Thermogemmata fonticola: one gene and its partner. The protein of the gene in region 2 binds, or shares a complex with, the protein of the main gene of each other region. Links are inferred from orthologs where the notes say so. Each region holds a gene or a part of one and is shown on either strand. Other genes may lie near its edges.

Region 1 (7,253 bases), on a different replicon or contig from region 2:
CAGGGTCAACAAGAACGCTGCCGCGACCGCTATTGGTAGAGAACCTCTTCGCAAGAATGAGCCATACCAGGCAACCGTCAGCAATCCTAGCACGGGAAGACTCAGCAAATAGAAACCAAAGACCAACTGGGGTTTGCGGGCCATGCGGTTGAGTGCGGACAAACTCAGCGGATACCACGGTGATGGGGCAGACAGAGAAGATAATTGCGCGATGGGGAACAGGACCCATAAGGCCAAAGCCACAAGCAGCCAGCGTTCCGTTGATGCCGGTGCCATCAGACTCACGCCGATGTAGACAGGTGCATAGCACAGCCCTAGCAGCCAGGCCACATACCACGCCTTCCAGAAGAACTCCAGGAACGTTTCCCGCATCCAGGTGACTTCCCGTCCCCCGGCGGCTGTGCTCTCCAGGATGGTCAAATAATGATGGGCAACAAAGCCAACCAGGAGGATTCCCGCCATCACACAGCCGGCGAGAGCGGGCACAAAAATCAATGCGTCCAGATTGAGGCCCATAGGAAAACCCTGATCCGATGGGCAAGTTGGCCACCGTTGACCAATGTGGCTCGTCCTTGCCAAAAGAGCTGATACTGTGGATTTACTATATCAGCTCGATACTGCCTCGGGTTGTCAAATTACAGTGTGCCTCTAAGCTCTGAGCGGGGATTGTTGCAAGACATAGTTCTTCCCGATGCCAGGATGATAACGCCGTAGGAAGAGAGCGGCCTATTCGCGACTCTGACCTGATGACAATCGTCACTGCCGGGTAAAGAATGGTATAATAGCACTCTTACCATCCGAGTGGGGGGTGAGGTCTTAAGCGCACAGTAAATTACGTCAGCAATTTGGCATGCTGGTTCCGGGACCTGGATGACAGGTCAACGGAGAACGGGCGATCGAAGCTCTTAGGACACTGTTGGGGTGAGGGGCGTGATACTATGGCAGTCGGTCGTTGGGGTGTGGGTTTTTTAGGAACGGGCCAGATGGCGACAGCTTTAGCCAGCGCCTGGCGCCGTACAGAATGTCTGGACCTATCACGCAGTTGGGCCTGGGATATCCAGGCGGCGGCTCGCGAGCAGTTCGCGCAACGCATTGGGTTGCCGCTGGCTGCCTCCAATCGTGAAGTGGCCTCCCGCTGCGAGTTGCTCCTTCTGGCGGTGAAACCGGGGGATGTCGAGGCGGTTCTCGAAGAGATCCGGCCGGTGCTTCGTCCAGAGCACCTATTCGTGTCGATAGCAGCCGGAGTGCGTTTGCAAACTCTTCAGGACGGCTTGGGAGGACATCGCCGGATCGTACGGGTCATGCCGAATACCGGCTGCCTCGTCGGTTGCGGGGCCTCGGGCATAAGCGCAGCTCCGGAGGTGACACCTAGGGAAGTGGAGCAGGTGGAGGGGTTATTTCGAGCCGTTGGCTACGTGTGTCGCGTGCCGGAGACTCTGTTGGATGCGGTGACGGGTCTAAGTGGTAGCGGGCCGGCCTTTGTGGCCCTCATCGTGGAAGCCTTGGCGGATGGAGGGGTGTTGAGCGGTTTGCCGCGGAACCTGGCTTTGGAACTGGCGGCCCATACGGTCCTGGGGACAGCACGGCTGATCCTGGAAGACGGACGACATCCTGCCCAGATCAAGGATGCCGTGGCGAGTCCCGGTGGAACTACCATCGCGGGCTTGCATGTGCTGGAAAAAGCGGGAGTCCGGGGCGTCCTCCAGCAAGCGGTTTGGATGGCCACGTGCCGGGCTAAGGAGCTGGCCGAGGGGGGGCAAAATCCCTCCACCGCCGAGGGCTGCTTCTCCAAGAAGTGAGAAGCGTCAGGGGGAAACCGGCGATCGTGAAGTCCTCCGTTCCAACGGCGTGATCGGGCCGATGGGCAGAATAGGCATAGAGACTATGAAGGACGAATTGATCCTGATTCTGGATTTTGGTTCGCAGTTCGCCCAGTTGATTGCCCGGCGGGTACGGGAGCAGAACGTTTTTTGCCAGTTGGTCCGGCATGATTTACCGTTGGAGCGGGTCTTGGAACTACGCCCGCGGGGGATCATCTTGTCGGGTGGTCCGGCGAGTGTCAACGAGCCGGGGGCGCCGCGGTGCGATCCGCGCCTTTGGGAATCCGGGATTCCGATTTTGGGCATCTGCTATGGTATGCAGTTAGCAGTGGCGGCCTTCGGCGGCCAAGTAGTGGCTGGGAAAAGCCGCGAATATGGCCGAGCTACGCTGACAGTCCTGGACCGCAATACGCTCTTCCAGGGCTATCCGCTAGAATCCACCGTTTGGATGAGTCATGGGGATAGCGTCAGTGACAGCGCGGGAGAGTTTGAAATCCTGGCCAGTACGGAGCAGTGTCCTTTAGCCGCCGTCAAGCACCGCCGCTGGCCGATCTTCGGCCTGCAATTCCATCCGGAGGTGAGCCATACGCCTCACGGCGGCCAGATTCTAGCCAACTTTCTCCGGGATGTGTGCGGTTGCAGCGGCCGCTGGAAAATGCAAGCGTTCGTGGAGCAAACAGTGGCTCGGCTGCGGGAGCAGATCGGCGACAGCCGGGTCATCTGCGGGTTGTCCGGGGGTGTGGATTCGAGTGTGTGTGCCGCGCTGCTGCTCAAGGCGGTAGGTCCTCAGGTGGCGTGCATCTATGTGGATACTGGCCTGATGCGCGAAGGGGAAACGGAACTGGTGCGCCATACCTTCCGGGACTGGTTTCGGGCGGATCTCCATGTCGTGGAAGCAGGCCAACGGTTCCTTGCCGCTCTCAAGGGGGTGGAGGACCCGCAGGAGAAGCGGCGCATTATCGGCAATCTGTTCATCGAGGTCTTCCGGCAGGAGGCCCGGCAAATCCCCAATGCCCGTTTCCTGGCGCAGGGCACGCTGTACCCGGATGTCATCGAAAGCGGCGGGAGTGCCGATGGCCCCGCGGCCACGATCAAGCTCCATCACAACGTCGGTGGCTTGCCCCAAGAGCTGGGATTTGAGTTGATTGAACCTTTGCGGGACCTGTTCAAGGATGAAGTCCGCAAACTGGGGCTGGAGTTGGGCTTGCCTGAGGAAGTCGTGTGGCGTCATCCGTTTCCTGGCCCAGGATTGGCGGTCCGCTGCCTCGGTGAGGTAACTGAGGAGAAGCTGGCCATTCTTCGCAAAGCCGATGCAATCTTCCTTGAGGAATTACACAAAAGCGGCTGGTATCGCCGAACGTCCCAAGCGTTTGCGGTGCTCTTGCCCGTGCGTTCGGTGGGAGTGATGGGGGATGGTCGAACCTATGAGAATGTCATATGCTTGCGCTGCGTGCAAACTGATGATTTCATGACGGCGGATTGGTCCCGCCTTCCGGAGGATCTGCTTGCCCGTGTCGCCACGAACATCATCAATAAGGTGAAGGGGATCAACCGCGTGGTCTATGATATCAGCAGTAAACCGCCAGCGACGATCGAATGGGAGTGAGGGGGCGGTGCTGGTTGGGGAGGCAGGTATGCGTGTGGATATTTGCTCGCGGGAAGACATGGAAACCCAGGCTCTGCTCTTGCAGGCTTTAGCCGAAATTGGAGCGATCCCGGATCAAGGAGCGATCCTAGACCTCCCCTTAGGTCAAGGACTGCACCGCTTCATCGCTCCAGATGGCATGCTGACCGTTTTCGCCGACGCGTGGGGAGTAGACTTGGAAGGACCGGATGATTTGGTTCAGCGCGTCCAAATGGCCATGGCCAAGGCCTAGCGGATCGTCTGTGCCTGAGAACGTCCGTTAGTCCAGCTAATGGCTGGCTTGCGGCACCACGGCATCGGCCGTTCCTGGCATTGCCATCGACTCTTGCTGAGGAGTTCTGCACAATGATGGCCCTCCCGACTGTGATCACCGGCCTTTTGCTCATCCTTGTGGGTCTGGTTGGTTACTTCGGCGCCGAACCGAATCCCCAGACAGGCAAAGTCAGCCCGACAGCGTTGATTCCGGCAGCGTTCGGGATTGTCCTGGTGATTCTGGGAGGGTTGGCTTTTTCCGACAAACTCCGCAAACACGCGATGCACCTGGCGGCGTTGGTCGGCGTGCTCGGCGTCATCGGCGGTTTCATGCCCATCCTCCGGCAGATCAACAATACAGGCACGTTCGATCCTTTCAAAAAGTCGGCGGTCGCCGGGGAGTTGATGATCCTCATCTGCGCCGTCTTTGTTGGTTTGTGCGTGCGATCCTTTGTACTGGCCCGACTCAGCCGCCAGGCAAAGAACACTTCGCAGAGTGATCTTACCCCATCGGCCTAGGTCTTCAGTTTTTTCTGTGACTCAGGGCCTGGTGACGAGAGCGGCAATGAGAAGCGGGATTGGAGGGAAGGCGAGGATGAGACAATACGGAATGAGAGCGCCAACCCGCTCTGTTTCTGTGCCGACCGTCAATTTCGCTTAGGTTCGGTTCATCCCGTTGAATGCTGATTCCAGCGCGGCATGGTATTACGTGGGAAGCTGTCGCAGGCGGTGAGGGGCTGTCGCAAAACGCTACAGTCCGCTCTTCATGGGGAGAAGATTTTGCTATTTTCTGAATGGAAGCGGCACGGGATTTCGTGCTTGCGAAAAGTGGAACGGTTGGTATATCTTCTCCATCACGGACGCAAAAACCATCGCCCATCTCTGGGTAAACAACTGCAGGAGGCAGTTGGCATGAGCAGGACGCTCACCGTATTCCAAGGGGCTTGGGCGTCGGTTCGGCAGGCTGTTCGAGCGGGCCGTCGGACCGACGCTCTACGTTTATTGCGGCGGTATTTGCATCTGCCGAGCTTGTCCGTGCAGCAGCGTGCGCGAGCGGAAGCCTTAACAGGGCATCTATATCTCTCTTTGGGAGAGTATGCCCGTGCCCGATGGCATCTTCGCCGAGCGGTCATGCTCTGCCCGACAAAGAGCCGGTGGCAGTATTTGTTGGGGTGCGCCTGGGCAGAGGATCCTGTCGGAGGCCATGATCGTGCTGCCCGCTGGTTCTGGCGCGCTTGGCGGCGGAGACCCCAGCACCCGCTCTATCGTTCCGCCTTGGGCGAGGCCTTGATCGGGATGGGGAAGGTCCGCCGCGGCGCCCGTTTGTTGCTTCGAGCTGCTCGGCAAGCCCCAGGAAGCCTGCCGATTTTGCAACGGCTGGTTCGCGGGATGATCCGGGCCGGACGCCCCTCACTGGCCCTGCGCGTGGTATGTGCTGCACGCTTCTTGTGCCGCACACCGATGGCTGGGCAACATGTGGAGGAATGGATTCGCCAACTGCGCTTTGAACAGGCCCGGCGGCATCAACCGCTGTTGCGAAGTGCCATGCGCTATTCCTTGCCTTTTCCCCTCCGGGCGGGCTAAATCGTCTTTCAGATCAGTCAGGAGTGAATGACCCGATCGGGCACAGGACGCGGAATCGCAGCATACTTGGGTCTTGCGAGCGGCCGAATGGCGGCGGGCACTGATTCCGTCGGCTAGCCTTCGGCTAGCCTGCTGCTTGTTGTAGATACCCTGAAAAGATCAGCGCTCCAGAGCGAATGCGTCGTACCACTGGGCTGCCTCGAAGGTGGGACCTTCAAGGCAAACGCGGCGGTAGTCCCAACCCTGCTCGGTTCGGATGCGCGTGACACAACTGAAGCAGGCTCCGAGGCCGCAGGCCATGGGGGTTTCCAGGGAGACAAAGCAGGGGCGTTGCCATTGGACAGCCAGGCGTGCGAGGGAGTGGAGCATCGGTTCCGGTCCGCATCCCAGGAGAATCCCCTCTGGCTGCTCAGCTATGAGCCGGTCGAGAATCGACCCATGCCAGCCCACTGTTCCGTCGTCACTCGCCAGGAACACCTCGGCACCGGCCGCCTGAAAGTCAGCCAGTCCTGCTACACGGGCCGCGGTCCGGACACCGTAGTAGAGCAGCACTCTCGATACGCGTTGTTGAGGGGGAACGCCGCCATACCCTTGGCGTCCGAGCAGATAGCGGGTATAGGCGGGAAAAGGTGTCTGGCCAATGCCACCAGCCACGAGCACTACCTGCTCCACACCGCTGAAATCCGGGAAAGGCTGGCCCAGAGGTCCCCATATCTCTAAGCAGCTTCCTGCGTTCAACTGGCTTAGACGGCCCGTCATCTGACCGACCAACAGATAGACGATATCGAGACCCCAAGGTTGTTGCTGTCCATCGACAACGGTGTCGTAGAGGGCGAAAGGCCGACCTAAGAGCGGGTCGTTGCACTCCGGCAAACGGAGCATCACGAACTGGCCTGGCCGAATCCGGCTAGCAATTTCCGGGCATTCCAGGCGCAGGCGATACGTTCGCTCAGCGAGCGGTTCCTGGAGGAACACACGGGCACGGCGGAGATGGGGCATGACTATTCCCCCGGATGAGCAGGATATTGTCGCTTGAGTCGGGGAGGTCTGATCCAGGGTCTGACATCACGACGGGGAGGTTTGGTGCAGCTCTCACATCACGAGGAGGTTGCCGGCGGCTGGGGACGAGGAGGCGATCGACGGCGGGCGTTCAGGCGTGCCCGTTGCTCAACCAGTTTTTGGCGTGCCCTCTCGACCCATTGACGCAGGGCGGTTAGTTCCTTCGCCGTCAGGGGTCGGGATTTTCCTTTCTTGAGGCGTCCAAGGCGAACCGGGCCAATAGCAATTCGTTTCAGGCGCATCACCTTATGCCCCAATCGGGCCAACATCCGGCGGATTTCTCGATTCTTGCCTTCACAAAGGACGATCCGCAACCACGTGCTATTTCCCTGCTGCCAGAGAGTGTGGACACTTTTGGCGCGCACCTTGCCATCGCTGAGCCAAATGCCCTCCGTGAGGCGTTGCAATTCCTCCCGACTGGGTTTGCCTGCCACTTGGACCAGATAGGTCTTGGGGATGCCGTAGCGGGGGTGCATTAGAGCGGCGGCCAATGCGCCATCGTTGGTCATCAACAACAGCCCTTCACTGGCTTCATCGAGCCGGCCCACCGTGTAAACTCGCTCCTGCACATGGGGGAGCAGATCGATGGCCCGTGGACGCCCCGCTGGGTCATAATTCGTACAAAGAACTCCCGCCGGTTTGTGCAACAGCCAGTACACGGGCCGCTCAGGACGTACCGGCTGTTCATCCACAGCCACGCGATGCACCAAAGGGTCAATCTTCGTGCCCAAAGCGGTGACCACGACACCGTCCACAGTGACGCGACCGGCGGCGATCAATTCGTCACAGTAACGGCGAGACCCCACACCCGCGTGGGCCAGGTATTTGTTGAGACGTTCCATGCTGGCATTGTAGCAACTTTTCCCAAACCTGCGTGGTCCTTCATGACGAAA
Region 2 (9,823 bases):
TCCCAGTGGCTTTTTCGCCGTCCCTTCCCCGCTGGCGTGGAGCTGAACGGCACGGAGAACTTCTCCCCAGAAAACTCCTCGCCTTCCGCGGATGGCCATTCCGCCACGGTTCTGCCCTCTCCGCAGCAGCCTGCGGTTCCGCCTGCGGTTTCCGCTGAGAGCCATTACCTTCAGGTGGTCATCAGTGCCTCGACGGCTCATCTGGCGGGGGGACATGCGGACTTGCAGCAGCGCGTCGTACAGGAACTACGGCAACTGCTCCCGGCGGCCCGGACTGCCCGCCTCCTACACGCCCGCGTCATCACGGAGCATCAAGCCACCTTCCGCCCCGTGCCGGGTGTCGATCGCTGGCGCCCGCCCCAGGCTTCGCCGCTCTCCAACCTGGCCCTCGCCGGGGATTGGACCGCCACCGGCTGGCCCGCCACCATGGAAAGCGCCGTCCGCAGCGGCTATCTGGCCGCCCAGGTCGTCTTGCAGCGAGCGGGAGAACCGTCTTGACCTCCCCGCGACTCCTCATTTCCTCATTTTGACTCTCCCCGCCAGCCTGTCCAAATAAACCAACTTTTTGGGGAAGTCCTCTGGAATTTTCGTCTATATCGGTTATGGAGCGGACTTTTGTTCGCTCAGGTGGAAACGGTGGGTGGAGCTGCGGCCAAGCCGTTGCAGAGGGGTGACCCTGAAGGAAGGCGGAGGGGCGATCATGACGGAACCATCTTCAGCCGCTCAGCGTTTGGGTGATGCAGGTTCTCCGCTGGGAACCGTCCGCATTCTTCGAGAACCTACCATCTACGTTTTGGGTCGCCAGATGCTCAACACCGAGGAGTTGCGCCGCTTCCTGGCCGATCATGGCGTCACCTGGTCCAGTGACAGCGACATCCCCGCCGAGATACTCTGCGAAACCGCAGGCCGAGTTTGCTACATGAGCTTTGCCCGACCACGACCCGGCGGCAACAAAGCTTACCTCCACCACATCAAAGAATCCGGCCACGGCTCCGTCCTCGAACACGCTGTCTGGAACTTCCTCATCACCGGCGTCAGCCGCAGCCTCACCCACGAACTGGTCCGCCACAGAGCGGGCTTTGGCTTTTCCCAACTCTCCCAGCGCTACGTCGATGAAAGCGTGGCGGAATATGTGGAGCCGGACATCATTGCCCATGACCCGGAATTGCATGCCGTCTGGCTGGAGGCGATTCAAACCGTCCACCAGGCTTACGTCCAGCTCGTCGAGCTGCTCCAGCGCAAGCTGCCAGAAATGGAGGACAAGACCCTGCGGCGCAAGCTGGCTCGTCAAGCCGCCCGAAGCGTTCTGCCCAACGCCACTGAGACCAAGATATTCATCACGGCCAACGCCCGCGCCCTGCGGCACTTCCTCGAACAACGGGGCAGCCGCCACGCCGAGCCGGAAATCCGCAAACTCGCCAATCGCCTGCTGGACATACTCCAAAAGGAAGCCCCCAACCTGTTCGGGGACTACCAGCGCGTCGATCTGGGCGACGGCACCTTCGAGATCGTCACGGCGTACCGTAAGGTGTGAAAGGGCGAGGGGTCGGCATTCCCGATAGTCCGTGCCGGTCTAGCAACGTTTGGAGAGTTGGCTGTGGCGATACGCGTAGATCGGTCTGTTTCGGCAGGGTCGGTTCTGAGGAGCTTTGAGGCCGGGCGGAAGGGGAGCACAGGTTTGTGCCCTTGCGCCGGGGGATTACTGGACGGTGACTTCGTGTTCCGCCCGGACCGCGATTTCGGTGAGTTTGGCGGCAGTGACGCCGACGCGCTCGAAGCATTCGGCCACGATGCTGTTGGGGGTGGTGAAGAGAGTGATGAGAAGGTCCAGGGGGGTGATGCGCGAGCGCCCGCAGTCTTTGGCTCGCTGAAGGGCATCGCGGAGGATGCGGATGACATTGTCTGAGAGGAATTCGCGGTTGAGCAGAAGGGGGGGAGGGGGTTCGCCGTCCGTTTGGAGGAAGAGTTCGCGGAATTGTTCGAGCAGGTTGGGGATGTCGGCACCGAGGCGGTTGGCCCATTTATGCACGCCGCTATCGGGAGCGGCGAGTAGGCCCATGAAGAGGTGCGGCGTGCGCACGCTGTCCCAATTGGTGAGACGCGCTTGGGTCAACGATTCCCGGATGGCACGGGCCGCCGCATCAGTCAGTATGTCGGACCGCAACCGTCCGCCTGCAAGGAAAATATCGTCGTCCACGGCTCGTTCCATTGGCTAACCGGGGGGTGCGGGAAGCGGTATCTGCCCCACCCGCCCGAAGACCGAGGGATTCCTACTCCGGCTAGCCGTGATTATGGCACCATCCCGCCAACTCTTCAAGCGTTTTTGCACCGCTTTTTGACGATTTTTCCTTGCTCATCAGCTTTCTGAGTTTCAGCAGGAAAAGAGAAGGGGTGGAAAGGATGGCCTGGACCGGAGAAGGGACGGCAGGGGGAGGGACCCGATCAACAGGGGAGGGGCGGAGGGGAGGCAGGAGGGGACCAGGGAAACCAGCCGCCGGTCGCCTGCCCAACTTGCCCCGGCCTGGGAAAGCGACCCCAGCGGTGGAAGGACAGGACCGCTTCCGTTACCGAGTTTCTCAGTATCCTGATCCTGGGGGTTTCCCGTTCCCCTGTCCTGACGCACGGAGGAACCTGCGTGTGACCAGAGCGACTACCTGGACCAGCCATGCTCGTTTCGGCAGGCTTTTCGGAGTGTTTTCGCTAGCGATCTCTCTGCTGGCGGCATCTCTGCCAGCTATGCCTCTGTTGGGGATGACTCCGCGAGGGATGCGGGGGCTGTCGGCCCAGCAGCCTCCCAAGGCGGCTCAAGCGGTTGTCGTCGATACCGAGGGTCAGGAAACGGCCCTTCAGCAGGTGGAATGGAGCGGCAATGTCCGGCGCCTGGCTTGGCTGGCGGACCCCAACGCCGCGGACGAAGACGGACGGCGCGGACCTTTGGCCCTGGTCATCCGCGAACCCCATTCCACGACCTTGACTCAAGGCGTGCTCACCTTCGTGCCGGTCCGGTCCTTGGCGGCGGTCGAGTTCGATTACGACCGGCAGTTCGTCACCTATCGCATCCAGGGTCTCCAGCAGGCCTTGACGGGAACCCTCCAATACCGCGGGATCAACACTTTCACCCTGGCCGGCCTGACGGCTGCGGGCGAGAAGCGGACCTTTTCCGGCGGGGTTCGGGGCGGCAAAATGTCGGCCATCCGCAGCGTGACTTTTCCGCAAGCCCAGCCACTGCAACGCCCACGGGAAGGCCTGGCCTGGAATGTCCAAATCCTCCAACCGACGGCGAACGATCCTCTCGTGCCGGCCCGCAATCTCAAGCCGCTCTTCGCTCTGGCCGGCGGGCGGGAACGCCTCCGGGACGCTCTGCCGCTGCGCAAGGCCGAGCCGCTCCCCTTCGGCCCCCAACTGCTCCGCTGGGAAATGCTCGCCCATGACCCCAACACCCACCATGCTGCCGCCGAAGTGACACTGGCTGGTCAAGGCGAACGGCTCGTCATCATCCCCCTGACCCTGCCGGAGGAAGGACAGACCGCGCAGCTCCTCGGCCTGCTAGGCGAAACCGACGCCGGCTGGAAACTCTTCCCCCTCCACACCATCCGGGTGATCACCCCTTCCAAGCGGAAAATCGAGTGACCACGGCCCTCGCATCGCAGCCGGCATGTGCCCTGAAACACTTGCCGCCTGACGGCTTTCCCATCGTGCGGCCCTTCTTCCTGGGATGCTGCACCTTGCCAGGCCAACGGCTGCGGCGATGCCTCTTTGTAACCTCTGCGCTGGGGAAATCATCCTGAACGGTGACGCTGGAACGCTGCCCTCAGGTACTACTACTGAGGTGGTACAAGGCGCAGCCGTGTGTAAAATGGCAGTGGTGATCCATGACGGGAACACCGCGAAACGACCTTTAACACGAGGAATTGACGTATGGCCAGTCCCAATGTGGTCGAATTGACCGAGCAGAATTGGCATGAGCATGTCGGCGGCGATACGCTGGTGGTGGTGGATTTCTGGGCCCCGTGGTGCGGCCCCTGTCGGGTCTTGTCGCCGATCATCGATCGCCTGGCCGACCGCTACGCGGGCAAGGTTAAGGTCGCCAAACTCAACGTCGATGAAAACCCCAATCTCGCGGTCAAATACGACGTGATGACCATTCCGCGCATCATCTTCTTCAAGGGGAGCGATCGCCCGCTCTACCAGGAAGTGGGATTGGTGTCGGAGGATCACCTGGCCCGGCTCATCGACAAGTACAAGTGAGGAGACGGCGGTTCCGGCATTGAAGGAACCGGAGGGTCGGAGTTGCCCAGGAGCCGCTGATCCTGGTCGCCGATCCTGTCCGGCTTCCGTTCACACTTGCAGCGAGCCGATGATGTCGCTGAGGCGGCGGGCGCCGAGTTGGGCCACGGCTTCCGGCAGGGCTTGGGCCAGGCGCGAGCTGACGCTGGGATCGTAAAAATGAGCGGTGCCGATCTGGACGGCGGAAGCCCCGGCCACCAGGAACTCCATAACGTCATCGAGCGTGGCAATGCCTCCGATGCCGATGACCGGCACGATGCGGCGCCGGGCAATGGCCCAGACCGCGCGTAGTGCCAACGGTTTGATCGCCGGGCCGCTCAGTCCGCCGGTGACATTGCCCAGACGCGGGCGCTGCCGCCGCCAGTCGATGGCCATCCCCAGATAGGTGTTGACGGCGCTGACGGCATCGGCTCCCCCCTCCGCTGCCGCCGCTGCGATCGCGGTGATGTCCGTCACGTTGGGCGTCAGCTTGGCGATGATCGGCACGTGGGGACAGGCCTGACGGCAGCGCTGCACGATCCGCCGCGTCCGCTCCGCATCCGTGGCAAAGTCCAATCCCCCGCTCACGTTGGGGCAGGACAGGTTCAGCTCCAGGGCGGCGATCTCCGCTCCGCGTTCCGCCACATCCGCGGCCAAAGCCACAAACTCGTCCTCGCTTTTGCCGGCAATGTTCACAATGATCGCGGTCGGCAAGGTGCGCAAATACGGCCAGTGGTGCTCCCAGAAGTGCTCCCAGCCGTCGTTGTCTAAGCCGATGGCGTTGAGCAGGCCGCAGGGGGTCTCCACGGTGCGCGGCGGGGGATTGCCCGCGCGGGGCTGCCGGGTCACCGTCTTGGGGATCAGGCCGCCCAAGTGGCGGAAGTCGAGGTAGTCCTCCATCTCCCGCCCGTAACCGATGGTTCCCGAAGCCGCCAGAATCGGATTGCGCAAGCGCAAACGTCCCAGTTGGACGCTCAAATCCACCATGCTGGCTCCTCTTGGCCGGCGGAGCGATACTCCATCCTCCCACCGGAGTGGCACGCCCTCCAGTCCCGCCCGAATCTCGGACACCCCGGAGTACCCGCCTCCCGGCCTATCCGGCACCCTGGGGTATCTTACTCTCTCCTTTCTCCTCCGGGGGAGAAGAAGTAAACAGTGGGAGCAACGCCTGCACTTGGAAAACATCCAGCAAACAGTCGAACAGTATGGAGATGATTTTCCGGCAAAGCCGGAGTTGGACACCTGCGAGCGCCGTTCCTTCATTGGAGCGGTTCGGGTCGTAGGCGATAGTCCACCAGGAACTGATGGACCGCTTGCCGGTCGCGTTCCGCGGGGAGAGGGGATTGCTGGTAGCTCCGATCCAGGAGTTCCTCTAGCTCGCGGAGTTGCTGGTCGTGGAAGGTCCAGTCGAGGGCCGGGGCCGTCCCCTTCTCTTGCTGTTTCTGGGCGATCAGTTCCAGCAGGAACGGGCGCTGATACTCCTCAGCCAATTGGGGCAGAGAGGCGACGACCTCGCCGGTGCGCAACAGATGGATGCCGCTGAGGAGCACGCGGTAGGCGTACAAGACCGTCTTGAGGATTTTCGGCTGTTGTTTGTTGAGGAGCTTGCGCTGGGTGGCGAAGAAGCCGCGGTAGTGATGGTAGTGGTGCCGCGTGATGCAGCGGCGAGCCAGGGGGCGCAGCTCGTGGAGAAAATCCGCGCCGACCACGATCAGCGGGGAGAAAATCTGCTCCATCACGTAGCCGTTGTTTTTCACGAGCAGGCGCAGGTATTTCCCCAGGTCATGGCTGACCAGTTCCACTTCCGTGCTCGCCAGGTCCAGCTTCCGCTCCACGGTCTGTTCCGGGAGGTCCAGCCCGACGACTTCGCGCAGAGGCAACAGATGCGCTCCCCGCAGGTCCACATCGCTATCGGGTGAGGGGAAGCCGTAGAGGTGAGCGCCGCTGACCGTAACGAACAGAGGGCGATAGTGCTGGGTTTCCACCAGACGCCGAAGGGCCTGGAGATCAAGATCAAGCATCAACCATCCTCCGCCGTGCCCAGATCAGGAATTGATCCACCTGTCGATAGTCGGGTTGCTCCGGAAGCCGGGTTTGTTGGTAGGCTTCCTGGAACTGCTGGTTCAGGGCTAGAGCTTTCTGGTGGACCTCTTCCCAGGTGAGCAGTCCCGCCTTGATCGCCAGCAATTCCTCGCGGTGTTCCGAAACGTCGACGCGAATCTGGCCAGAACGCAGAGCGTCGATGCCGGAGTAGAGCAAGCGAATCAGATGCATGGCGTGCTTGGATTTCCAGGTTCCTGTGCGTGCGTAAGCCTTGGCCATGAGACGGAACTGACTGAGGACATAGCCGGAGTAGGTCCGATACAGGTGGCGGGACAGGAAGGCCTCCCGGATCTCGCGCAGGCGTTGAGCCACGGGGTCGGCATACAACACGCGGGGGGTCCAGAGCGTCTCCAGCACGTTCGGGTTGGCCTTCAAGGCAAGTTTGAGAAACTTTTCCAGTTCCCAATAGACCTCATCCTGGGTTTCGCAGGCGTATTCCAGTTGTTCCGGGAGTTTCCAGAGCGACCAGTGCCAGCGGGCGGGAGGCAGGTAGATGCCGCGGAGGTCGGTGTCGGAATCCTCGGTGGCCAAACCGTAAGCATGGGAACCCACCTGGCAGCAGTAGATGATCCAGGGGCGCAGATTGGCATTGGGTCGGGCGAGCTGGTCCTCGACCTCCTTGCGGCGGATGGCCAGTTCCTGGAAGAAAGCTGACACCGTCGGACCATCCGCAAAGCGTATAGTGTAAGCGTGGCGGTTGTCCTTGGGGATGTCCACGATCACGGCCACACTGCCCGGCGGGCGCACCGTGCCATCCGCAAGGGCTTTGGACACCTTCAGGACTACCTGCGTCCCCGGCGGAATGAGAAAATCCGAACGGTGATGCTGGAATGGATACTCTTCGACGGCCATCGTGGGTTTCCCCGCCCGCTTCGGCATATTGTACGCCCTGCAGTAAAGAGCCACTGATGGGGCCGAGACTTGGTATCGGCCGTTTCCAACACGCGTCCCAGGAGCCTAGCGGGCTTGACCGAACGGATGCGGGGCGACGCTTAGATTCGAGGAGTGGTAGGCCAGGGGCGGCGGGGGGGTGGTGGGGGGCGGACGGCGCGGGGGACGGACGGCGTGGGGAGAGTGGGGGAAGAGGGGGAGGGGGGAGGGCGTAGCTCAGCGGACGAGGTTGGGCAGATACTTGACGGGCAGGGTGCCGTGGCTGAGGACTTCTTCGTGGAAGCGGCCCAGATCGAAGGCGTCGCCCCGGCGGCGCTGCACCTGCTGGCGAAGGCGGTAGAAGGCCATTCGGCCCACGAAATAGGTCGAAAGCTGGACGCTATTTTGCTTGGCGCGGAGGATTTTGCCGACGGCTTCCCCCTCCGTCTGGAAGCCCCGTTCCATGAGCAGGCGGCGGGCGGTCTCATCATCCCAGTTGCTGCAATGCATGTGGTAGTCGAGCAGGGCGTTGAGCACCGCTCGCAGGTAAAACTTCAACTGATGCAGGCGCAGGGCCAGATCACCTTGGCCGTAGCCTTGATCCAGCATCATCTGTTCGGTGTAGACGGCCCAGCCTTCGGCAAAGACCCCGGAGGCGAACACCTTGCGGATGAGGGAGGGATGGCGGTTGGCATAGGCCAGTTGGACGTAGTGGCCGGGATAGGCTTCGTGGATGGTGAGAATCTGGAGCATGTGGCGGTTGTATTCGCGGAGGAAGGCTTCGATGCGCGGGGCGGGCCAATCGGCGGGGGGTGGGGCCACGGCATACAAGCTGGCGGCTTTGGGGTCCAGCGGCGGAGCGGGATTGAGATAGGCGACGGAGTAACCCCGCTGGAAGGGGGGCATCTCCACGATCTGGCAGGTGTCAGGTTCCGGCAAGGTCAGGATGCGGTTGTCGCGGATGAAGCGGCGGATGTTCTCGACGGTCCGGCGGACTTCTTCGACCAGGTCCTCGGCTTTGGGATGGTCTTTGGCTAGCTCGTCGAGCACGCTGCGGATGGTGAAGCGGCGGCCTTCGGCATCGTCGGGCGGAAGCGGCTTACCGGGAAAGAGACGGGACCAGAGCTGGCGGGCGACGTACCACATTTCCAGCTCCACGCGGTCGGCTTCGGCTTCGGCCAGGCGAAGCACTTCGGCGGCGGTCAGGCCGGCGTCCAGTTCCAGGGCCAGCTTCTGGGCGAATTTTTCCGGTCCGAGCCGCCAGTCGCCTTGGGAGCGGGGGAGAAGCTCCTGTTCCAGCCAGCGGAGGTAATCCTGCAAGGCGGTGACCGCGGCCCGGCAAGGCGTGGCCAGCGGTTCGCTTCCAGGTCTTTCCCCGGCGAGGGTGTAGATGTCCTTTTCGTAGAAGGCGATGGCGCCCTTGGTCCGCTGGATGGCGACTTCCGTCAGCACCCGCGGGGGATTGTGCAGGCTGGCCTGAGCGGCGGCGATGATCCGGGGAAGGTAGGTGATCCGCCGGGCGGCATTCTGCACGTTGCGCTCCCGTGGCAAGGTCGATTGGGTGAACAGCGCGAAGACGCTATCGGTCAGGTACTCGCCGTAGACGCGGGGATCGTAGCGGAAGCGGTCATCGTGTTCGGCTTGCCAGAGGGCGTAGTCCAGCGCGTGTTTCCAGATGGCCAGATCGATCTGGGCCGAGGGGGAGAGGCGGCGGGGGTCGATGTCCCGTTCCAGCCGTTGCCGCCAGATGCGCCACTGTTCCACGTCTTTTTGCCGGGCCGCGGGGGACAGATCATCCAAGCGGTCGTCGTGCTCGTGGTTCCCCAGTTGCGTGGCCCAATAGGGGTGCCGCTGGCATTGCTCCTGGACGTATTGCTGGAACAATTCCGCCAGCCGCTGGTCCGCTGGCTGCTGTTCTGCTGGCTGTTGTCCGGTCTGCTGTGGCCCGCTGTGCTGTTGTCCGGTTTGTTGGGGTTCGGTCATGGACAGGTCTCCCCGAAGCCCGCCGGCGCTGGGTCCGGCCGCCAGTGCCAGGGCGATTCCCAGACTTGCTGCCCGAAGGAGCCAGCGGTAGGCGTGCGGCCAACGGCGGAAGGACGAAGCGCCCCCGGAGGAAGAATCGCGTTGGGCCTTCCGGCAGGGCGGGCCAGGTGGCAGGGGCATGACATTGTCCGCTTCCAGCTCCGGCGGCAGCGGGGTAGCCGGGGGAAGAGGACGGGACAGGGGGAGCGTCGAGGGTTTCATGAACGTGTCTCCGCAGAGGGTCGAGCGACGAGGCGGACCTTGGCGCTTTGGGTGGCGGCGTCGTTGCTGGCGAGGGTGAGGGGGCCGTCCGCGAGGCGCCCGGCGGGAAAGGCGGCCTGGCGCTGGGCCGTGTAGGCTTCCACGCGGCGGTGGGCCAAGAAATGATGACCCCGGCGGCGCTCCCGCTCCGCCCGCAAGGCGCCCAGATCAAGCGGCGCGACCACGATCTTGTCCCCCGGTCCGGGGTCCGCTTGCGCCAGGATGCGGCCGTCGTAATCGACGATCATGCTGCCCCCCGGCCAGGAGAACGGCGGATAATGGGAGAGGCTGGCCCCCTGAT

What was found.
Region 1: the proteins of H0921_RS12340 (region 2) and H0921_RS06505 are in contact, whole or in part, in a crystal structure (PDB 5UE9), measured with the Lactococcus lactis proteins. The link is inferred for Thermogemmata fonticola from one-to-one orthologs. Residues at the interface, in WP_025017116.1 of Lactococcus lactis: Gly25, Phe27, Phe29, Glu32, Tyr33, Lys35, Tyr36, Lys48, Phe56, Thr60, Pro61, Arg62, Val63, Ala64, Glu65, Thr66, Ala67, Ser68, Gly69, Met70, Ile74, Gln77, Pro223, Glu251, Phe274, Ala275, Pro277, Phe278; in WP_023189152.1 of Lactococcus lactis: Leu4, Gln5, Ala47, Ser48, Met49, Leu50, Leu51, Arg52, Arg53, Met95, Leu98, Arg223, Met224, Ala225, Cys226, Ile228, Gly229, Ala230, Cys231, Tyr232, Ala233, Val235, Glu236, His237, Asn243, His244, Ala245, Lys247, Glu250.

What each region holds. Positions count from the first base shown.
Region 1 is NZ_JACEFB010000003.1:103,910-111,162, reverse strand. Bases 4,381-7,253 are described here. They hold H0921_RS06505 (dihydroorotate dehydrogenase electron transfer subunit), read right to left. Parts: upstream 6,301-7,253; coding sequence 5,461-6,300; downstream 4,381-5,460. Other genes in these bases: H0921_RS06500 (pseudouridine synthase), read right to left, coding at 6,399-7,202; H0921_RS06510 (tetratricopeptide repeat protein), read left to right, coding at 4,630-5,301. Also shown: H0921_RS06535 (hypothetical protein), read right to left, coding at 1-516; proC (pyrroline-5-carboxylate reductase), read left to right, coding at 939-1,799; guaA (glutamine-hydrolyzing GMP synthase), read left to right, coding at 1,885-3,426; H0921_RS06520 (hypothetical protein), read left to right, coding at 3,455-3,697; H0921_RS06515 (hypothetical protein), read left to right, coding at 3,811-4,236.
Region 2 is NZ_JACEFB010000009.1:101,558-111,380, forward strand. What follows is about bases 3,297-6,239. They hold H0921_RS12340 (dihydroorotate dehydrogenase), read right to left. Parts: upstream 5,254-6,239; coding sequence 4,339-5,253; downstream 3,297-4,338. Other genes in these bases: H0921_RS12330 (hypothetical protein), read left to right, coding at 3,297-3,630; trxA (thioredoxin), read left to right, coding at 3,919-4,248; H0921_RS12345 (nucleotidyltransferase domain-containing protein), read right to left, coding at 5,526-6,239. Outside these bases: hydroxysqualene dehydroxylase HpnE, read left to right, coding at 1-498; thyX (FAD-dependent thymidylate synthase), read left to right, coding at 701-1,534; H0921_RS12325 (Clp protease N-terminal domain-containing protein), read right to left, coding at 1,700-2,197; more of H0921_RS12330, read left to right, coding at 2,638-3,296; more of H0921_RS12345, read right to left, coding at 6,240-6,287; H0921_RS12350 (nucleotidyltransferase domain-containing protein), read right to left, coding at 6,280-7,248; H0921_RS12355 (DUF885 domain-containing protein), read right to left, coding at 7,477-9,483; H0921_RS12360 (nitrilase-related carbon-nitrogen hydrolase), read right to left, coding at 9,480-9,823.